DNA from 2 places in the Actinopolymorpha cephalotaxi genome. Region 2 is predicted to be linked to the other one. Evidence: predicted binding sites of a transcription regulator. Region 2 holds the regulator's gene; the other holds the start of a gene.
What was found. Region 2 encodes LexA, which represses DNA repair genes until DNA is damaged. Its sites were predicted from a motif close to TCGAACANNTGTTCGA; they were not measured.

Region 1: a site for LexA is predicted at 5,634-5,649, ahead of FHR37_RS30890 (HNH endonuclease signature motif containing protein). Genes of this name have one in related genera too.

The regions. Positions count from the first base shown of each region.
Region 1 covers NZ_JACBZA010000001.1:3,086,783-3,096,149, forward strand. Annotated here, with positions in the region: gene FHR37_RS13680 (ATP-binding cassette domain-containing protein) at 1-289, opposite strand, end outside; gene FHR37_RS13685 (ABC transporter permease) at 399-2,246, opposite strand; gene FHR37_RS13690 (ABC transporter ATP-binding protein) at 2,243-2,980, opposite strand; gene FHR37_RS13695 (PadR family transcriptional regulator) at 2,977-3,576, opposite strand; gene era (GTPase Era) at 3,879-4,817, opposite strand; gene FHR37_RS13705 (cytidine deaminase) at 4,824-5,174, opposite strand; gene FHR37_RS30890 (HNH endonuclease signature motif containing protein) at 5,741-7,702, shown strand; gene FHR37_RS13715 (hypothetical protein) at 7,932-8,186, opposite strand; gene FHR37_RS32460 (hypothetical protein) at 8,325-8,447, opposite strand; gene FHR37_RS13720 (hypothetical protein) at 9,050-9,367, opposite strand, start outside.
Region 2 covers NZ_JACBZA010000001.1:1,405,518-1,414,884, forward strand. Annotated here, with positions in the region: gene FHR37_RS06330 (ATP-dependent DNA helicase) at 1-1,166, shown strand, start outside; gene FHR37_RS06335 (hypothetical protein) at 1,221-2,087, opposite strand; gene lexA (transcriptional repressor LexA) at 2,131-2,868, opposite strand; gene FHR37_RS06345 (LysM peptidoglycan-binding domain-containing protein) at 3,228-3,923, shown strand; gene nrdR (transcriptional regulator NrdR) at 4,421-4,915, shown strand; gene FHR37_RS06355 (vitamin B12-dependent ribonucleotide reductase) at 5,135-7,981, shown strand; gene FHR37_RS06360 (SRPBCC family protein) at 8,083-8,478, shown strand; gene FHR37_RS06365 (SDR family oxidoreductase) at 8,604-9,278, shown strand.

The DNA.
Region 1 (9,367 bases), 1.7 Mb from region 2:
CGACCTCCGGCCGGGCCAAGGTCGGCATGAACCCCTGCACGAACGCGCTGTAGGTCTCGTTGATCATCCGCTGCGACTCGGCCGCGATGGTGGCGAACACCAGCGAGCTCTTGCCGGAACCCGAGACCCCGGTGAAGACCGTCAGCCGGCGCTTCGGGAGCTCGACGCTCACGTCCTTGAGGTTGTTCTCCCGCGCACCCTGTACGCGGATCAGGTCGTGGCTGTCGGCGACGTGCGGCGCGGGCGGCTGCGCGGCTGGTTTCGCTGCCGTTTTGGGGGCCTTGGTCATCGGGTCTCCATCTGTGCGGCGTTCGGGTGCTCGGCTGCCACGCTAGCCGGGCCGCGGACGCGCCCGCTTCTCGATTCCTGACCGGCCGCGGTCGGGGGGCCGGCCGTCCTCAGGACCGGGGTGCGTCGAGCGTGGGGCCGGGCGGACGGACGGCACCGATGCGGGCCGGCAGGGCTGTGCAGGCGGCGATCACCAGGCCGGTGCCGAGCAGCACCGCGGCCAGCTGCCACAGCGGCGGCACGGTGAGCGGGTCGTCGTCCAGCACCTGGGCCAGTCCCAGCCCGCAGGCCACCCCGAGCAGCGCCCCGGCCAGGGCGGGCAGCACCTGAGCCGACGACAGTCCGCCGCTGATCTGGGCCGGGGTCGCGCCGAGTGCCCGGGCCAGCGCCGCCGACGGCCGGGTGTCCAGCGTGGTCGCCCAGACCAGGCAGATGGTGTTGACCACCGCCTGGACGGCCAGCATGACCGTGATCACCAGCAGCCCCTGGGTCATCGCGAGCCTCGGGTCCAGCCCGGGTGCCGCCTCCTCGAACCGGTGCGCCCGGGTGGCGAGCGCGCAGGTGACTCCCGTGATCGTCACCGCCACCGCGAACACGCCCAGCCAGGTGCGGCGCGGCCGCCGGGCCGCGATCCGGAGGGCGAGCAGCAGCGGAACCGGCAACCGTGCGGAGAGCGCGATCAGCCGGGGCCGGCGGCGCGGCGGGCGGACAGTGCCGGCCAGCGCCCGCATGGTGCTGGTCCGGGCGGCGCGTACCGCCGGGACGAAGGTCGCCGCCGCGGCGATCCCCAGCGCCGCCGTCATCACCGAGACGATCGTCGTCACGGTGAACGGGGCCGGGGCGGCCCGGCCGAGCAGCCCGGCGCTGGGGGTGGTGAGCACCGGGGCGAGCAGCCGTCCGGCGGCCAGCCCGGTGACACTGGCCAGCAGAGCGATGACCAGGTGCTCGACGAGCAGCACCGCCGCGACCAGCTCGGGGGTGGCGCCGACGGCCTTGAGCAGGCCCACCCGGCGGGTCTGGTCGGCCATCCGGGTGCCGACCAGCACCACGATGCTGGCCAGCGCGATCAGGCCGAGCAGCCAGCTGCCGAGCAGCATCGAGAACTGGTTGGCCTCGGTCAGCCAGGCGTTCAGGACCTGCACGTCCTGCCAGGTCATCAGGGTGAAGTTGCCGTTGCCGGTGACGTGGGCGGCGGCGAACGCGGGTGCGGCCTCCTCGTCGGCGAGCTTCACGTTCAGCACGTAGCCGAGGGCGTCCCGGCCGGCGAGCGAACGAGTGTCGGCTTCGGTGAGCCAGATCAGGCCGGCCGGGCCGAGGGTGAACGGGCTCGGTCCGACGTCTGCCGTCGGCGGCCCGTTCGGCGGTCCGGTCGGCGGCAGCGGCTTGGCGGCGCCGCCCCAGCACGGGGCGAAGCACACCTTCGGGTACTGCCCGGACGCCGCGGTCACCGCGAGTCCGGCGACGTTGAAGGGGCGTCCTCCGATGTCGACCCTGTCACCGGTACGGATGCCGAGCGCCTTGGCGAACCCGGCTTCCAGCACCGCGCCGCCGGGGTGAGTCCACTCTCCGGCCGTCAGGGCCGGCCGGTCGACCGGGGCCGACTCGGTGTCGCGGCCCTGCAGCCAGGCGGTCACCGGCCGGCCGCCGACGGTCATCGTCTTCTGGGTGTACGGGTACGGTCCGCTGACCGCGACCACACCCGGCTCCCCCGCCAGTCGCCGCAGCTCGGCCAGGTCGGCCGGACGGCCGGGCGCGGGCGCTGTCCCGGCCACGACGTCCGGCCCGGCGGTCACCGCCCGGGTGCGCTGGTTGGGTTGGTCGGTCACCCCTTGCAGCACCAGCCCGACGGTCAACGTGGTGGTGGCCGCCGCGAGCGCGAGGAGCAGCAGCGCGGCCTGGCCCGGGCGGCGCCGAAGGTCCCGTACGGCCAGCCGGCCCACCAGCAGGATCCGGCTCATCGCTCGCTCCCCCAACCCGCCAGCCCGGACAACAGGCCGCCGCTGCCGTGGCTCAGCCGGGTCTCCTCGACGAACACGCCGTCCCGCATCGAGATCAGCCGGTCCGCGGCGGCCGCCACCCGGGCGTCGTGAGTGACGATCACCTGGGTCTGCCCGTCCGACCGCAGGGCGTCCAACAGCCGCAGCACATCCGCGGTGGACGCGCTGTCCAGGTTGCCGGTCGGCTCGTCGGCCAGCACCGCCAGCGGCTCGTTGCTCAGCGCCCTGGCCACCGCGACCCGCTGCCGCTCGCCACCGGACAGGTCCGCGGGCAGCCGCCCGGCCTGCTCGGCCAGCCCGACCTGTTCCAACAGTGCCTGCGCCCGGCTGCGCGCACGGGCGGACGAACGACCGGCCAGGAGCGCCGGCAGTTCGACGTTCTCCACCGCCGTCAGCTCGTCCATCAGGTGGAACGACTGGAACACGAACCCGATCGCGTCCCGCCGCAGCCGGGCCAGCTTCCGTTCGCTCATCCCGGTGAGCGGCCGCCCGGCCACCCACACCTCGCCGCCGCTGGGACGCTGCAGCCCACCCATGAGCTGCAGCAAGGTGGACTTGCCGCACCCGCTCGGCCCCATCACGGCGACCGTCTCGCCCTGCGCCACCTCGAGGTCCACACCGCTCAGCGCGGTCACCAGACCTGTTCCCCGGCCGTACGTCATCCGCAGGTCGCGGGCACACAGCACTGCGTTCATGGCTTCCCTCTCCCCGATATGCCCTTGGGTGGCGCGGCCCAGAACCGGGCACACGCCTCCAGCCACTGCAGATCCGCCTGCAGGCGGAGCACCACGCCTTCCAGCAGCAGCCCGGCCGGCGACTCGGCGGGCTCGGCCAGTGCCGCCCGCTGCACCACGGCGAGCTCGGCGAGTACGGCGTGCCGTTGGGCGTCCACGATCCGCGCCGGATCACCCAGCCCGGCCGCGGCCGCCGCCACCAACTTGAGATGGAACTCCGCCGGTGCCGGCTTCGGCCAGCTGGTGTCGGCCAGCCACTCGGCCACCCGGTCGCGCCCCGCCGGAGTCAGCGCATAGACCTTGCGATCCGGCCGATCCGCCTGCCCGACCCGTTTGACGTCGACCAGCCCGGCCCGCTCCAGCCGGTTCAGGGTCACATAGACCTGACCCTCCTTGAGAGCCTCGGCCAACGGCCCGAGGGCCAGCTGCAACCGGGCCCGCAACTGGTAGCCGTGCGAGCCCTCCTTCGCCAGCAGCGCGAGCAGCACTTCCTGCACCACACCCAGTTGAATCCCGCGCGACGGTTCCCGCTCCGACGCGGCCACAGCTTCAGGCATCGCTCACATCCCCAACGGTTAGGTATTCAAGCTAAACCGTTAGGTACGAGCGGTCAAGGGTGCGCCGAGCGGGAAGGTCGATCGTGGTGCGCGCACGGCAGAACGTTCGTCTGGCGGGGAAGCGAACGTGCCGGAACGGGTCGACGGCGGTGCACGCCGGCCCGTACGCCGAAGTGGGGCCTCAGCCCTGGCGCCTGTCGGGCCCCGGCCTCCTGGCCGGCTCCTGGCCGGCTCCTGGCCGGCTCCTGGCCGGCTCCTGGCCGGCTCCCGGCCGGCTCCCGGCCAGTCTGATCAGGTCTGCCCTAGAAACCGAGCCGGCGCAGCTGCTTGGGATCGCGCTGCCAGTCCTTGGCGACCTTGACCCGCAGGTCGAGGTAGACCGGCGTACCCAGCAGCGTCTCGATCTGCTTGCGCGCCGTGGTGCCCACCTCCACCAGCCGGCGACCCTTGGCGCCGATGACGATCGCCTTCTGGCTGGGGCGTTCGACGAACAGGTGGGCGTAGATGTCGAGTAGCGGCCGGTCCTGCGGGCGGTCCTCCCGCAGCCCCATCTCCTCCACCAGTACGGCGATCGAGTGGGGCAGCTCCTCGCGGACACCCTCGAGGACGGCCTCGCGGATGAGTTCGGCGACAAGCACCTCCTCGGGCTCGTCGGTCAGCTCGCCCTCGGGGTAGAGCGGCGGCCCCGGCGGCAGCTTGCCGACGAGCAGGTCGGCGAGCAGGTCCACCCGGGTGCCGTCCTGAGCCGACACCGGGACGATGTCGTCCCACTCGACGCCGGTGTCCTTGGTCATCGCCGCGACCGCGGTGAGGTGCTCGACCATGCGGCTCGGGTCGACCAGGTCGGACTTGGTGACGATCGCGACCGTGGGACGCCTGCGTACCTTCGAGATCTCGTTGACCAGGAAGCGGTCGCCGGGCCCGATGCGTTCGTCGGCCGGCAGGCACACCCCCACGGCGTCGACCTCGCCGAGGGTGCTGAGGACGAGCGCGTTCAGCCGCTCGCCGAGCAGGGTGCGCGGTTTGTGCAGACCTGGGGTGTCGACCAGGACCAGCTGGGCGTCGGGCCGGTTGACGATCCCCCGCACCGTGTGCCGGGTCGTCTGCGGCCGTGACGACGCGATGGCCACCTTGCGGCCGACCAGGGCGTTCGTCAACGTGGACTTGCCGGTGTTGGGTCGCCCGACCAGGCAGGCGAACCCGCTCCGGAACTGCGTCGTAGCCTCGCTCACCCGGCCGATTGTCCCCTATCCGGTGTGGGCGACCGTCCGGACGGTCCCGTCCGGCCCGGCGACCATGACCGGGACGCCGGCGCCGGCCAGGTCGGCCACCGCGGCGACGTCCTCCGCCGGGGCCTCGACCGCCTCGGTGACCACGGCCGCCGCCTCCAGCCCGTCGGCGCCGCTGGACACGGCCATCGCCACCGCGAGCCGGAGAGCGGACAGCCGCAGCGACGGGAGATCCACCGTCGCGGCGGTGTAGGTGCGTCCGGTGGTGTCGCGGACGCCGGCGCCTTCGGCGGCCCCGGCGCGCGCTCTGGTCGAGCGGGCCAGGGTGATGATCTTGGCGTCTTCGGGATCGAGCTCGGCACTGGTCACCCGGCGATCCTAGGCAAACCACTCGCCGCGCGTCGCCGCCGAGTCTGCCCTGTCACCCATTTCGGAGTACGACCTTCCCGGCGTGTCCGTAGCCAGGGAGTCACCACCTGCTCCGGCCTGTCCCTCAGCACCCGCTCCACCCGACTCCGGATTCTTCCGCGGAAGAATCCATGCCCGTTCCTCGACCCGGAACAGTTGCCCGCCTGCCCGAACAGTTGCCCGCCCCGATCCGCTCCACAACCCCCTCGACGCCTGCTCAGCGACCAGACGGAGCGGCGAGCTCGACGGACGGCGGATTCTTCCGCGGAAGAATCCGCCGTCGTTGACGCTCATCGGATTCTGTCGTTCGGAGGGACCTCGACCCGGTGCGGCGCAGGTGGAGCTCTCGTCGGTCTTGATGAGCCTCATCGACCAGCCGGCCATCGGATCCCGGCTGCCTGTCGGTGGCCAGTTCTACCATCGAACGCATGAGCGATTTCAATACCCCTGCGACCGTATTCGCTGCCGCGCCGACAGACCCCTCTGGCCCCTCGCCCGCACCGCGGGCTCGGATTCCACGTCCGGCCATGCCCGACCAGGCAGACACCGGAGATGGACCGCCACTGCCGACGTCCACCTCGGCGCCACCGGACACCGCACGTTCCTCAGGTTCGGCAGGAATCGCAGGAGCGACAGGTGGGCCGGACCTGGCCGGCACGCGTGGTGCACCCAGGTCGCTGGAGGGTCTGGAGGCCGAGATCTGCGACCTCGCTTCCAGGATCGCCATCGCCACGCACGAGTGGCTGCGGCTGATCGTCGCCTTCGACCGCCGCGAGGGCTGGCGCACCTCCGGGTGCAGGTCCACGGCACAGTGGCTGTCCTGGCGTTGCGGGACGAGTCTGTCCGCCGCGTACGAACACCTCCGGGTCGGACGCGCCCTGGAAGAACTCCCCAAGGTCGCCGCGGAGTTCGCCGCCGGCCGGTTGTCGTACTCGAAGGTGCGCGCGCTCACAAGGATCGCCGACGCCGACCAACGTTCGTCTCGCTCAGCCCGAAACCAGGCGCAGGAATCCGAACCTGTTCCGAACGGCGAACCCGCCGACTCGCAGAACCACGCCGGCGAAGAGAATCGTCCAGACCACTCGGGCACATACGGGAGTGAGGACACTCAGCCGGAGGACGCGCATCCAGAGGACGCGCAGCCAACGGACGCGCAGCCAACAGGCGCGCAGCCAACAGGCGCCGAAGCGGAGGAAACGGAGGCCGAGGACGCCGAGGACGAGCTGCTCAACCTCGCGTTCAGTGCCACCGCTTCCCAACTCGACCGGATCGCTCGTGGCTGCGCCGCGGCTCGCTCGAAGGAGCAGAATCTCCGGCGAGCGATGCGGCGCGGGATCAGCTGGTTCTACGACGAGGACGGCTCACTGGTCATCCGCGGAAGGCTGGCCCCCGACGAAGGCGCGACGGTCGTCGCAGCACTCGAAGCGGCACTGGACACCTTGCTGGCACGGAAACCCGAACCACCTGCGTCACCCGAACCAGCCGCGTCACCCGAACCAGCCGCGCCCTCCGCAGTACTGCCGGCCGGGGCCCGCCCCGATTCCGCGGGATCCGGCGGCGCCACCGGTCCTGCCGAGACGCGCGTGCACTCCGCGCCGGATGGCACCAGCCCGGATTCTTCCGCGGAAGAATCCGACCACCGACCACACCAGACTCCGCCGGACCCCGCGCCCCCACGCCACACACCACGCGCTGTCCCCCACCGCCACCGCGCCGCACTGGCCGCAGACGCACTCGTCCTGATGGCCGAAACCCTGCTGTCCCACACCCCGGCATTCCTCAACTCCGCCGACAAATACCGCGTCATCATCCACCTACACCCCACCCAGCCCCCAAAGCTCACCCCGGCCACCGCCCCAACCACCGGCCAAGCGACTCCGCGCCCGGCGCCACGACAGCCCGCGTCCCTCGACGACGGCGTTCCACTCGCCCCCGACACCGCGGACCGCCTCGCCTGCGAATCGACCGGGACCGCCCTCCACCTCGACCCAGACGGCCAGATCCACAGCCTGAGCGACCCCACCAGATTCCCCCGCGCCGCAACCGCACGAGCAGTCAGAATCCGCGCACACCACACCTGCCAAGCACCCGGATGCACCACCAGACACGGACTCCAGATCCACCACGCACACCACTGGTCCCACGGCGGCCCCACCACCCTGGCCAACCTCATCCTCATCTGCCGCTACCACCACTGGCTCGCCCACGAAGGCGGCCACACCTTCACCGCCCGCCCCGGCGGACACTTCAGCTTCCACCGGCCCGACGGCACCGAGATCCCCGCAACACCCCCACTGCCAGGCCTCACCGACACCACCCGCGAAGCCACCACCAACAACAACCTCGCCCGATCCGTACTCGACCACTGGGCCAACCTCCACCCCACACTCGGCGAAGACGTGCTCACCCCGCCCTGGTGGTCCGGCGACCCCCTCGACCTCCACTACGCCGTCAGCGTCATCCTCGACGCCCACGCCTCGCCGAACTGAGGAGGCGGGCCGCCTCGTCGCACGACCCGGATACAGGTCACCTGTCGAACTCGAACTCGAACTCGAACTCGAACTCGAACTCGAACTCGAACTCGAACTCGAACTCGAGGATGAGGGAAGTCGTCACGTCGCTCTCACCGATGACAGACACGCTTGATCGCACCTACTCGAACGCGGAAGTTGTCATCGAGTCGGCGATCAGCGGACCGGGCCGGGCTTGCTCCGGCCCTCAGACGTGTCGCTTCGACTTGAACCAGCGGGGCCCGTGGAGGCGCGGCTGGCCGATGTCCGTCGCCCAGGCGAAGAAGCGGCGGGTTCTACCCGTACCGCCGCAGTTGTGGCACGGGCGGCGAGCCCGCTTGTAGATGAAACTCCGGTGCTTGCCGGTGCCCTTGCACTTACGGCAGTCGACGTCCGGATGCAGGTGGCAGGAAACCATGTAGCCCACCGCCAGGACGAACAGCGCGTCGAGGCAGTAGGACACGAACTCAGGATTGGTCTCGTAAAGGCGAGCTAGCGCGTTCATATGTCGTCCCGGACACGAAGTTGCCCCTGGCCCTCCCCGTGCAGGGCCAGGGGCGGGCCCCCGGACGCCGTTGTCCGAGGGCCCGTCCTTCGGGGCTCAGGCCCGGGGGTCGCCCAGCCGCTCACCAGTGAGCTGGTCACGCTGGACACCGGTGCTGCCGAAGAGCGTCTCGTCGGCGGAGCTGGAGCCGTTGCCGGGGGTAGCGGTGAAAGCCTGCATGGCTTAACGTCCTCTCATCAGGGGGTTTCCGGGCGTCGCTTCTGCCAAAGTCGTTCGCCCGGGGGGACTTACTCTTTCTTTCCGACCCCGCCCGTCCCTAATCAGGATTTTGTTAGTGGACGGGGCGAGCGGGGTGTTCGTGGGGGCCGCAGGTGTCTCGGCCGCCTCGGCACCGGAGTCGTGGCGAGGCGTACGCCCGCCCGTGGTGGTGGCGGCCGTGGTGCGGCGTTCGGCCCAGCGCACGTGCGCGCAGGGCCACACTCCGGCGCAGTCGGCACACACCGGCCTGCGCAGGGTGGGTACGGGCAGGCCGCACCAGCGACGCAGCCCGAAGCCCGTTCGCTCGGGCGTGTGCCGGATGACCATGTCCCGGGCCAGCGCATCGACGGCCTCGGGTCCGAGGTCGCGGGCGATGGCGCGTTCGCGGAGCACGTCCCGGACGGTGGGGGCGTTGCTTGGCGTGCCCGTCAGGGTGGTGCGGCCGACCCGGGAACGCAGGGAATGGGCCGGGGACGCCCCCGGGCCGGCCAGTCTGGAAGCCCGCCGCGCCAAGGACTTCGGGGGTCGAGGCATTCGACGCGGCGGGAGCTCGAAGGTGGCCATCACACGACCACCCGGTGTTCGGTGACCCAGGTGAGCACGAAGCGGACCACGCGGTCGTGGTCGTCGGCGGCCGCTGACCACGCGCACCCGGGCACCCAGGTCCAGTGGTCGTCGTCCAGCCAGACGTGCATGTGGAGCAGGCCGTTCGCGGGTTCGACAACTCGTACGCCCCAACGACCCCGGCGCTCGTCCCACAACGGCGCGGCGTCGACTCCAAGGGGCTCGAACCGGTCGGCCAGTTCGGCGGCGATCCGACCCGCGGCCGCGGTACACGGCGCGAGGCGGGCACTGATGGCTCGATGTTGGTCGTGCCAGGT
Region 2 (9,367 bases):
TCACCGCCGCGGTCGCGCTGGTCCGTGACTCCGCGCGCGCGGCCTGGTCGGCCTTTCCCAGCGAGAAGAAGGACTCCGACGCCGAGTCGGGTCGCCGGCAGGCGCGTTCCTACGTCGAGCAGATCCGCGACGTCGCCGAGCGCGTCAGCGGGTTGTCGCCGTACGACGTGGTGTGGGTGGCCGAACGTGAGCGGGGTGGTCCGGAGCTACGGGTCGCGCCGCTGTCGGTGGCGGGGCTGCTGCGGGAGAAGTTGCTCTCCGAGCGGACCTGCGTCCTCACCTCGGCGACGCTGAAGCTGGGCGGGGACTTCGACTCCGCCGCCCGGTCGGTGGGTCTGCGTCCGGTCGACCGGATCCCGGACGGTGAGGACGGGGCCGGCCGGAAGGGACGTGGCGGGAGTGAGACGGGCGGGGAGCCGGCGACCGATCGGACCGGCGACCAGGACGGCGGATCGGCGAGCGAGGGCGGCAAGGACATCGTTGAGCCGCTGCCATGGCGGGGTCTGGATGTCGGTTCGCCGTTCGACTACGAGCGGCAGGCGATCCTCTACGTCGCCCGCAGGTTGGCTCCACCCGGCCGGGGCGGGATCTCCCCGCGGGTCCTGGACGAGGTGAGCGAGCTGGTCGAGGCGGCCGGCGGCGCGACGTTGGGGTTGTTCTCGTCCCGCCGGGCGGCGGAGGAGGCGGCCGCGGCGGTGCGGGACCGGCTGGGAGTCGAGGTGCTCTGTCAGGGCGAGGGGCAGCTGAGTGAGCTGCACCGGAGGTTCGCGGCCGAGCCGGACACGTCGTTGTTCGGGACGCTGTCGCTGTGGCAGGGCCTCGATGTGCCGGGTGACGCCTGTCAGCTCGTGATCATCGACAGGATTCCGTTCCCGCGCCCGGACGACCCGCTGACCTCGGCGCGTCAGCGCGCGGTCGACGAGGCGGGAGGAAACGGCTTCATGTCCGTGGCCGCCACTCACGCCGCACTCCTGCTCGCGCAGGGGGTCGGCCGGCTCATCCGCAGGTCGACCGACCGTGGCGTGGTGGCGGTGCTCGACCCGCGGCTGGTCACCGCGCGATACGGCAACTACCTGCGCGCGTCGCTGCCGCCGATGTGGTTCACCGGAGACCGCGACGTCGCGCTCGGTGCGCTGCGCCGACTGCGGTCGGCCCGCGAGGAGTGAGACAGCGGCCGGGCCGGATGGGTGTCGACCTGGTGTCGCCGAGTCACGGCCCGGTCAGGGACGGTGGACGCACACCGCGACAGGTGTCTGCTGCCGGCCCTGGCCGAACGGGTTGTCGCGGAAGAGTTCGGCGAAGAACTCGATCGGCCGGCTGGTGTCGTGTCCCAGGACGTCCCGCCCCAGGTCGTTGGAGTCGATCACCACGGTGCCGCCGAGCGTGCCGGCCGGACCGGACGGGAGCACCTTGCGAAGCGTCGCGGTGATCTCGGCGGCCATCTTGTCGGGGGCCTTCGGCGGCAGCTTCGCGGAGACGTTCGACGGGAACGCGGAGTAGGGCGTGGGCCCGTCGATCGCGTTGACCCGGTGACCGGCGACCCGGTAGAACCAGCCTCGCCGGCCCAGCGCCTTGCCCACGACGCTCGCCCCGGCCGCGACCACGATGCGTGGCAGGCCGGCCTCCTTGATGGCCAGCTGCATGGTCCACGGGCTGCCGAGTCCGATGCCGTGCGGTGTGCGCTGCACCCACTTCGACAGCACCCGGGCCGCCGGGGTCGGGTTGATCTCCCAGGTGAAGTAGGACCGGCCCTGGGAGATCGCCACGATCTTCTCGCTCACCACGACGTACCACGGCTCGTCGAAGGCGCCCTCGAACCTGCTGTCGTCCTCGGCCAGCCGGACCGTCTTGACGACGTAGTCGCTGAGCTTGTCCGCCACCGGGTCACCTCGACCGAACAGAGCGGTCTGGATCGGGACGCGTGCCCATCGCGTCCCGTCCACCTCGATGGTGAGACTCTTCCCGGCATTGGGGTCCAGCGGCTCCTTCGGCGGGGGTCCGGGCCGTCCGGATTCCGCGACACTCGCGTTGACGGGTGCCTGATTGGATCCGGTCGTGGTGCCGGTCTCCGCCGCTGGGTCGGACATGTCGCTCCCGGTGATAACTCCTGTGACGAGCGTCGCAGCCTGCTCAGACCCGACGTAGGACCGCGACGACCTTACCGAGGATGACGGCGTCGTCTCCAGGGATGGGCTCGTACGCGGGATTGTGCGGCACCAGCCACACCTTTCCGTCACGGGGCCGATACGTCTTGACGGTCGCCTCGCCGTCGATCATCGCCGAGACGATCTCGCCCGACTCCGCCTCGGGCTGCTGACGGACGACCACCCAGTCGCCGTCGCAGATGGCCGCCTCCACCATGGAGTCACCCCGGACGCGAAGCAGGAAGAGCTCACCCTCGCCGACGAGCTGGCGCGGCAGCGGCATGATCTCCTCGACCGACTGCTCGGCCAGGATCGGGCCACCGGCCGCGATCCGGCCCACCACGGGCACGAATGCCGGCGCCGGGCGGTCCTCACCGCTGTCGGTCTCGTCGTAGGCCGGCACCCCCGACAGGGACGCCCGCCGGGTGGACGCGGACGGTGCGAGCACCTCGAGCGCCCGGGGCCGGTTGGGGTCGCGGCGGATGAAGCCCTTGCTCTCCAGGACTCTGAGCTGGTGTGCCACCGACGAGGAGGACGTGAGGCCCACCAGCTCACCGATCTCACGCATCGCCGGGGGATATCCGCGGGTCTCCACCGAATCTCGGATGACTTCGAGGATGCGTCGCTGGCGTGGAGTGAGTCCGGTCGCGTCGGGCGGCCCGTCGGGCAGCTCCCGGACGTTCGCCGTAGGGGACTCCGTCGCCGTGTTTTTCCGCTTGGGCATAGCGGCTGTCTCCTTCCACAGATGTCGGGCCGCGACTCTGCCGGCCCTCGGAAGTGAGCCTAGAGCCTGGTCAGAGCACTTTCAAACATCTGTTCGACGCGTGTCGCGATTGATTTACCGGAGTCCCGAAATGCCGGGTAACGGAGCTTCCGGGCGTCTGCGTCGAACGTGTTTTCGAGCGAACTCTGGTGCTTGTCGGTGGGCTGGTGTAGAAATCCATCAGTAAGAAGGTCGAACAGTCGTTCGAGCGCCGAAGCGGAAGTGGTGGCGCGGATGTGTGCAGCGGAAGCCGCCGCCGGCGGCGTGGTGGACGGCGAAGGCGTGACAGAAGTGAATCGGTGTTCGTGGGAGGTCGGACGATGAGCAACAGCGCGTCGGTGGTCTATCTCGAGGACTTCGTGTCCCGTCGGGCCGGCGGTGCTCCGGACCGCGGCCAAAGGCACCTCAGCCCGGTCGCGCCGCCGGTGGGCCCGGGCGACGTCCGGTCCCGCGACGCCCGGCCGCGAGAGTTTCGGCCGCGAGAGCTCCGACCGCGCGGCGTCCGTCCGTTCCTGCGGGTGCCGCACGAGGAGACGGAGGCGGCCGCCCGAGTGGAGGCGCCGTGCACGGCTCGGGGCGGTGCGAGCGAGGTGGCGCCCGGGCGGGTGCGCCCCGCACCGGGGGCTCGTCGACGCCCCCCGCGACCGCGGGGCGTGCGGTCGTGCGTGCTTCCGGCCGCCCGCGGGCGGTCCGACCCGTCGACTCTCCGCCTGACCAGGCGTGGCCGGCTGGTGCTGACCACGCTGACGGCCATGGCGACGCTGGCGCTCGTCGGCGTTCTCGGGCTTCTGGCGCAGGGTGCGTTCGGCGCCGCGGCCCGTGGTGCCGCTGACTCGACGGCCACGACCACGATCACGGTGGAGCCGGGGGAGACGATGTGGGGGATCGCCACCCAGCTCACCCCCGGTGCCGACCCGCGGGCGACGGTGGACGAGATCGCCCGGCTCAACGACGTGTCCCGCGCAGGTGACCTGCGCGTCGGCCAGCGGCTGGTCGTCCCCGTCCAGGCGCGCTGAACCTGCCTGCCCCAACCCCACCGCGCGAACTCTGTGTGCGGCGGGACCCGCATGCGCGCCTGGATCCCCGTGTGCGCCTGTTATGCCGTGTGCGTCGGTATCCCCGCGCGCGTCGGTACGTCCATGCGTCCCGCCGGTACGTACGTCGTGCGCCCTCCGGCGGCCGGCCGCCATGCCTCGCATTCGCGACATCTCCGGGCCGACACGCCGAGCCGGGAGCTTGTATTCGAATCGCGCCGGGAGCCTGACCTGCAAGGACGCCGAGACGTGTGTGCGGCGACACGCGGAGCGCCTTGCATGCCCGGCGGGAGCGACGTAGCGTACCCCTAGATGTGGTAGTTACAGACCTGTAAGTCATCCACAGGTTGTGATTCGCAAGGCACAGGTTCTCCCCAGGTCATCCACAGGTTCGTCCCCAGGGGAGACGGTGCCGGCGAGGGTCGGACGAAGATCGGCCGGGCGTCGTGCCCGCCGGCGGCGAGGGGAGTCACGAGGCGATGCACTGCCCGTTCTGCCGGCATCCTGACAGTCGGGTGGTCGACAGCCGCACCGCCGACGACGGCGCCGCCATCCGGCGCCGGCGCCAGTGCCTGGACTGCGAGCGCCGGTTCACCACCGTCGAGCAGGTCACGCTCGCCGTGGTCAAGCGCAGCGCCGTCACCGAGCCGTTCAGCCGCGAGAAGGTCATCACCGGGGTACGCAAGGCGTGCAAGGGTCGGCCCGTCACCGAGGACTCCCTCGCGCAGTTGGCGCAGCGGGTGGAGGAGGCGATCCGGTCCACCGGTTCGGCGGAGATCCCCTCCCACGAGGTGGGGCTCGCCATTCTCGGTCCGCTCCGGGAGTTGGACGAGGTGGCCTACATGCGCTTCGCCAGCGTCTACCGCAGCTTCGACACCCTGGCCGACTTCGAGACCGAGATCGCGGTGCTACGCGCCGAGCACGACGAGACGGTGCCCGAGCCACGCCCGGGCGGGCAACCCACCAGGCCCTAGACAAGCGGCCCTTGACAACGACAAGCCGCTCTTGACGAGCGGCCGGACACCGGCCGCGGGCCCCGGACGCACCCGGGCCCCGTGGTCGCCCACGACGTAGCCAACACGAAGCAGGACCCGAAAGAAGTCCACGACCTGCCCGGGCGGACGAGGGGAAGCCGCCCACCCGGGCCACGAAGCTGGTCGGCGCAGACGACCAGCAGGACAAGGAGAACCAGCATGACGGAGACGGTCAGCAGTCCCAGCACTCGCGGGGGCGCGAAGGGTCGCGCGGCGAAGGGACTGAAGGTCAACCGGATCTTCACCACCCCCGGCACCCATCCGTACGACGAGGTGACCTGGGAGCGCCGGGACGTCGTTCAGCAGAACTGGAAGACCGGCGAGACCGTCTTCGAACAGCGCGGTGTGGAGTACCCCGACTTCTGGTCGGTCAACGCGTCCACCATCGTCACCACGAAGTACTTCCGTGGGGCCGTCGGCACCCCCGAGCGCGAGTGGAGCCTGAAGCAGCTCATCGACCGGGTGGTGAAGACCTACCGCGCGGCCGGTGAGGAGCACGGCTACTTCGCCACTCCGGGCGACGCCGAGGTGTTCGAGCACGAGCTGGTCTGGATGCTGCTGCACCAGTACTTCAGCTTCAACAGCCCGGTGTGGTTCAACGTCGGCACGCCCTCGCCCCAGCAGGTCTCGGCGTGCTTCATCCTCGCCGTCGACGATTCGATGGACTCCATCCTGAACTGGTACAAGGAGGAGGGGCTGATCTTCAAGGGCGGCTCCGGCGCGGGCGTCAACCTCTCCCGCATCCGGGCCAGCCGGGAGCTGCTCTCCTCCGGTGGCACCGCCTCCGGTCCGGTGTCGTTCATGCGTGGCGCCGACGCGTCCGCCGGCACGATCAAGTCCGGTGGTGCCACCCGCCGGGCGGCGAAGATGGTCATCCTCGACGTGGACCACCCCGACGTCGAGGAGTTCATCGAGACAAAGGCGCGCGAGGAGAACAAGATCCGCGCGCTGCGCGACGCCGGGTTCGACATGGACCTCGGCGGCGCCGACATCCACTCCGTGCAGTACCAGAACGCCAACAACTCGGTGCGGGTCTCCGACGAGTTCATGCGCGCGGTGGAGGGCGGCACGTCGTTCGGCCTGCGCGGCCGGCAGGACGGCGAGGTGATCGACGAGGTCGACGCGAAGAAGCTGTTCCGCCGGATCTCCGAGGCCGCGTGGGGCTGCGCCGACCCCGGTCTGCAGTACGACGACACCATCAACGACTGGCACACCTGCCCCGAGACGGGGCGGATCACCGCGTCCAACCCGTGCTCGGAGTACATGCACCTGGACAACTCCTCGTGCAACCTCGCCTCGCTCAACCTGCTGAAGTTCCTGCGGGACGACGGGCAGTTCGACGTGCAGAACTTCGCCAAGGCCGTCGAGCTGGTCATCACCGCGATGGACATCTCGATCTGCTTCGCCGACTTCCCCACCGAGGCGATCGGGCAGACGACCCGCGACTACCGCCAGCTCGGCATCGGCTACGCCAACCTCGGCGCGCTGCTGATGGCCACCGGCCACGGCTACGACTCCGACGGCGGCCGGGCGATGGCGGCCGCGATCTCCTCGCTGATGACCGGCACCGCCTACAAGCGTTCGGCCGAGCTGGCCGGCATCGTCGGCCCGTACGCCGGTTACGCCCGCAACGCGGTGCCGCACCAGCGGGTGATCCGCAAGCATGCCGCGGCCAACGACGCCGTGCGCTCGGTCGGCGAGCTCGACCGGTCGGTCCTGTCCGCTGCCGGGCAGGCCTGGCAGGGCGCGCTGGAGGCCGGCGGCAAGCACGGCTACCGCAACGCCCAGGCCTCGGTGATCGCGCCCACCGGCACCATCGGCCTGGCGATGGACTGCGACACCACCGGCATCGAGCCCGACCTCGCGCTGGTCAAGTTCAAGAAGCTGGTCGGCGGCGGGTCGATGCAGATCGTCAACAACACCGTTCCGCGCGCGCTGGCGAGCCTCGGCTACCAGCAGGAGCAGGTCGAGGCGATCGTCGAGTACATCGCCGAGCACGGCCACGTCATCGACGCACCGGGCCTGAAGCCCGAGCACTACGAGGTGTTCGACTGCGCGATGGGCACCAGGGCGATCCGCCCGATGGGCCACGTCAACATGATGGCCGCGGTGCAGCCGTTCGTGTCCGGGGCGATCTCCAAGACGGTCAACATGCCGGAGACGGCGAGCGTCGAGGAAGTCGAGGAGATCTACTTCCAGGGCTGGAAGCTGGGTCTGAAGGCCCTCGCGATCTACCGCGACAACTGCAAGGTCGGCCAGCCGCTGTCCGACGCCCGGGCCAAGAAGGCCGAGGCGAAGAAGGAGGAGACCTCTCCCCAGGTGGTGGTGGAGTACCGGCCCACCCGCAGGCGGCTGCCGAAGTCGCGGCCGTCGCGCACCACGTCGTTCACCGTGGGCGGTGCCGAGGGCTACATGACCGCCGGCTCCTACCCCGACGACGGGCTGGGCGAGGTGTTCCTGAAGCTCGGCAAGCAGGGGTCGACCCTGGCCGGGGTGATGGACGCGTTCTCGATCGCGATCTCGATCGCACTGCAGTACGGCGTTCCGCTGGAGACGTTCGTCCAGAAGTTCACCAACCTGCGGTTCGAGCCGGCCGGGATGACCGACGACCCCGACGTCCGGATGGCGCAGTCGATGATGGACTACATCTTCCGGCGGCTGGCCCTGGACTACCTGCCGTTCGAGAACCGCTCGGCACTCGGGATCTACTCCGCGGACGAGCGCCAGCGCCAGCTCGAGACGGGGTCCTACGAGCCGGCCGAGGTGCCCTCCGACACCGGTGACGCATCCTCGCTCCGCCAGGTGGAGGAGGCAGCTGAGGCCGCGGTGTCCGCCCCTGCCGCCAAGCCGGCACCGGTCGAGGCACACACCTCGACGGAGCTGCTGGAGGCGATCCAGGGCACGACCGCCGACGCGCCGCTGTGCTTCACCTGCGGTACGAAGATGCGCCCGGCCGGGAGCTGCTTCGTCTGCGAGGGCTGCGGCAGCACCAGCGGCTGCAGCTGAGTCCGCGTACCACCCGTCGGTAGCACCGGCTGTCCCCCGAAACTCCGGTTTCGGGGGACAGCCGGTTGCGGGTACATCCGGGCCGTGGTCAGGTGGTCGACATGGGAACCCGCCAGGCCAGCACCACCGTCTACGCCGACCCCGACGTGGTGTTCGACTATCTCTCCGACGTCTCGCACCTGCCGCGGTACTTCCACTCGATGACCCGCGCGCAGGCCGAGGGCGGCAACAAGGTCGAGGTGGAGGCGGACCTCGACGGCAAGGAAGTGACCGGTGAGGCCTGGCTGGAGGCCGACCGCGACCAGCGCACGCTGCGCTGGGGAAGCCCCGGCCCCAGCGACTACCACGGCGAGCTCAGCGTCGCCGAGGCCGACAACCGGACCAGCGTCGTCACTGTCACCCTGCACACCGAGCGCACCGACGACCCGGCGATCGACGCCGGGCTGGCCGAGACGTTGAGCAACATCGCCACCGAGGTGCGCGCGCAGGAGAAGTGACGAGTACGGCAACCAGGTTCACCGCGGCACTGACGCACGGTGCCCCAGAGCGCGGCGACCCAGAGCACGGCGACCGACGAGTACCGCGACCCGCAGGTACGGCGACACACGAGGAGGCGGCGACGATGCGCGTCGTACTGGCTGGTGCCCACGGAAAGATCGGGATTCGGCTCGGGACCCTGCTGGCGCGGCGCCGGGACGAGGTGGTGGGGATCATCCGCAACCCCGACCACGCCACCGAGCTGGAGGCCGCGGGCATTCAGCCGGCCGTCCTCGACCTCGAGCACGCCGACGCCGACGAGGTGTCGGACCTCCTGGCCGACTCCGACGCCGCGATCTTCAGCGCGGGCGCCGGGCCCGGCAGCGGGGTCGCCCGCAAGGACACCGTCGACCGGGGCGCGGCGGTCCTGCTCGCCGCCGCGGCCGAGCAGGCCAGGGTGCGGCGGCTCCTCCAGGTCTCGTCCATGGGAGTGGAGTCCGTCCGTGGCGGGGTCACCCCCGAGGGCGTGGACGAGGTGTTCGTCGCCTATCTGCGGGCCAAACTCGCCGCCGAGGAGGACCTGCGCCAGCGCGACCTGGACTGGACGATCCTGCGTCCCGGCGGCCTCACCGACGACCCGGGCACCGGCCGGGTCCGGCTCGCGCCTCGGGTCGACCGCGGGTCGGTCAGCCGCGACGACGTGGCCACCGTCCTCGCCGCGTTGCTGGACACTCCGGCGACCGCCGGGATGGTCCTCGAACTCGTCGGTGGCGAGGAATCGATCGAGGCCGCGGTGGCCAGGGTGGCCCGGGAAGGCTGAACCCGAGAGGCTGGACCCGGGAAAGCCGACGCCGTCCCCGGAAGGTCGCTCCGGATGTCCGATGTCCGGCCCGGTAAACGCTGTGTGAA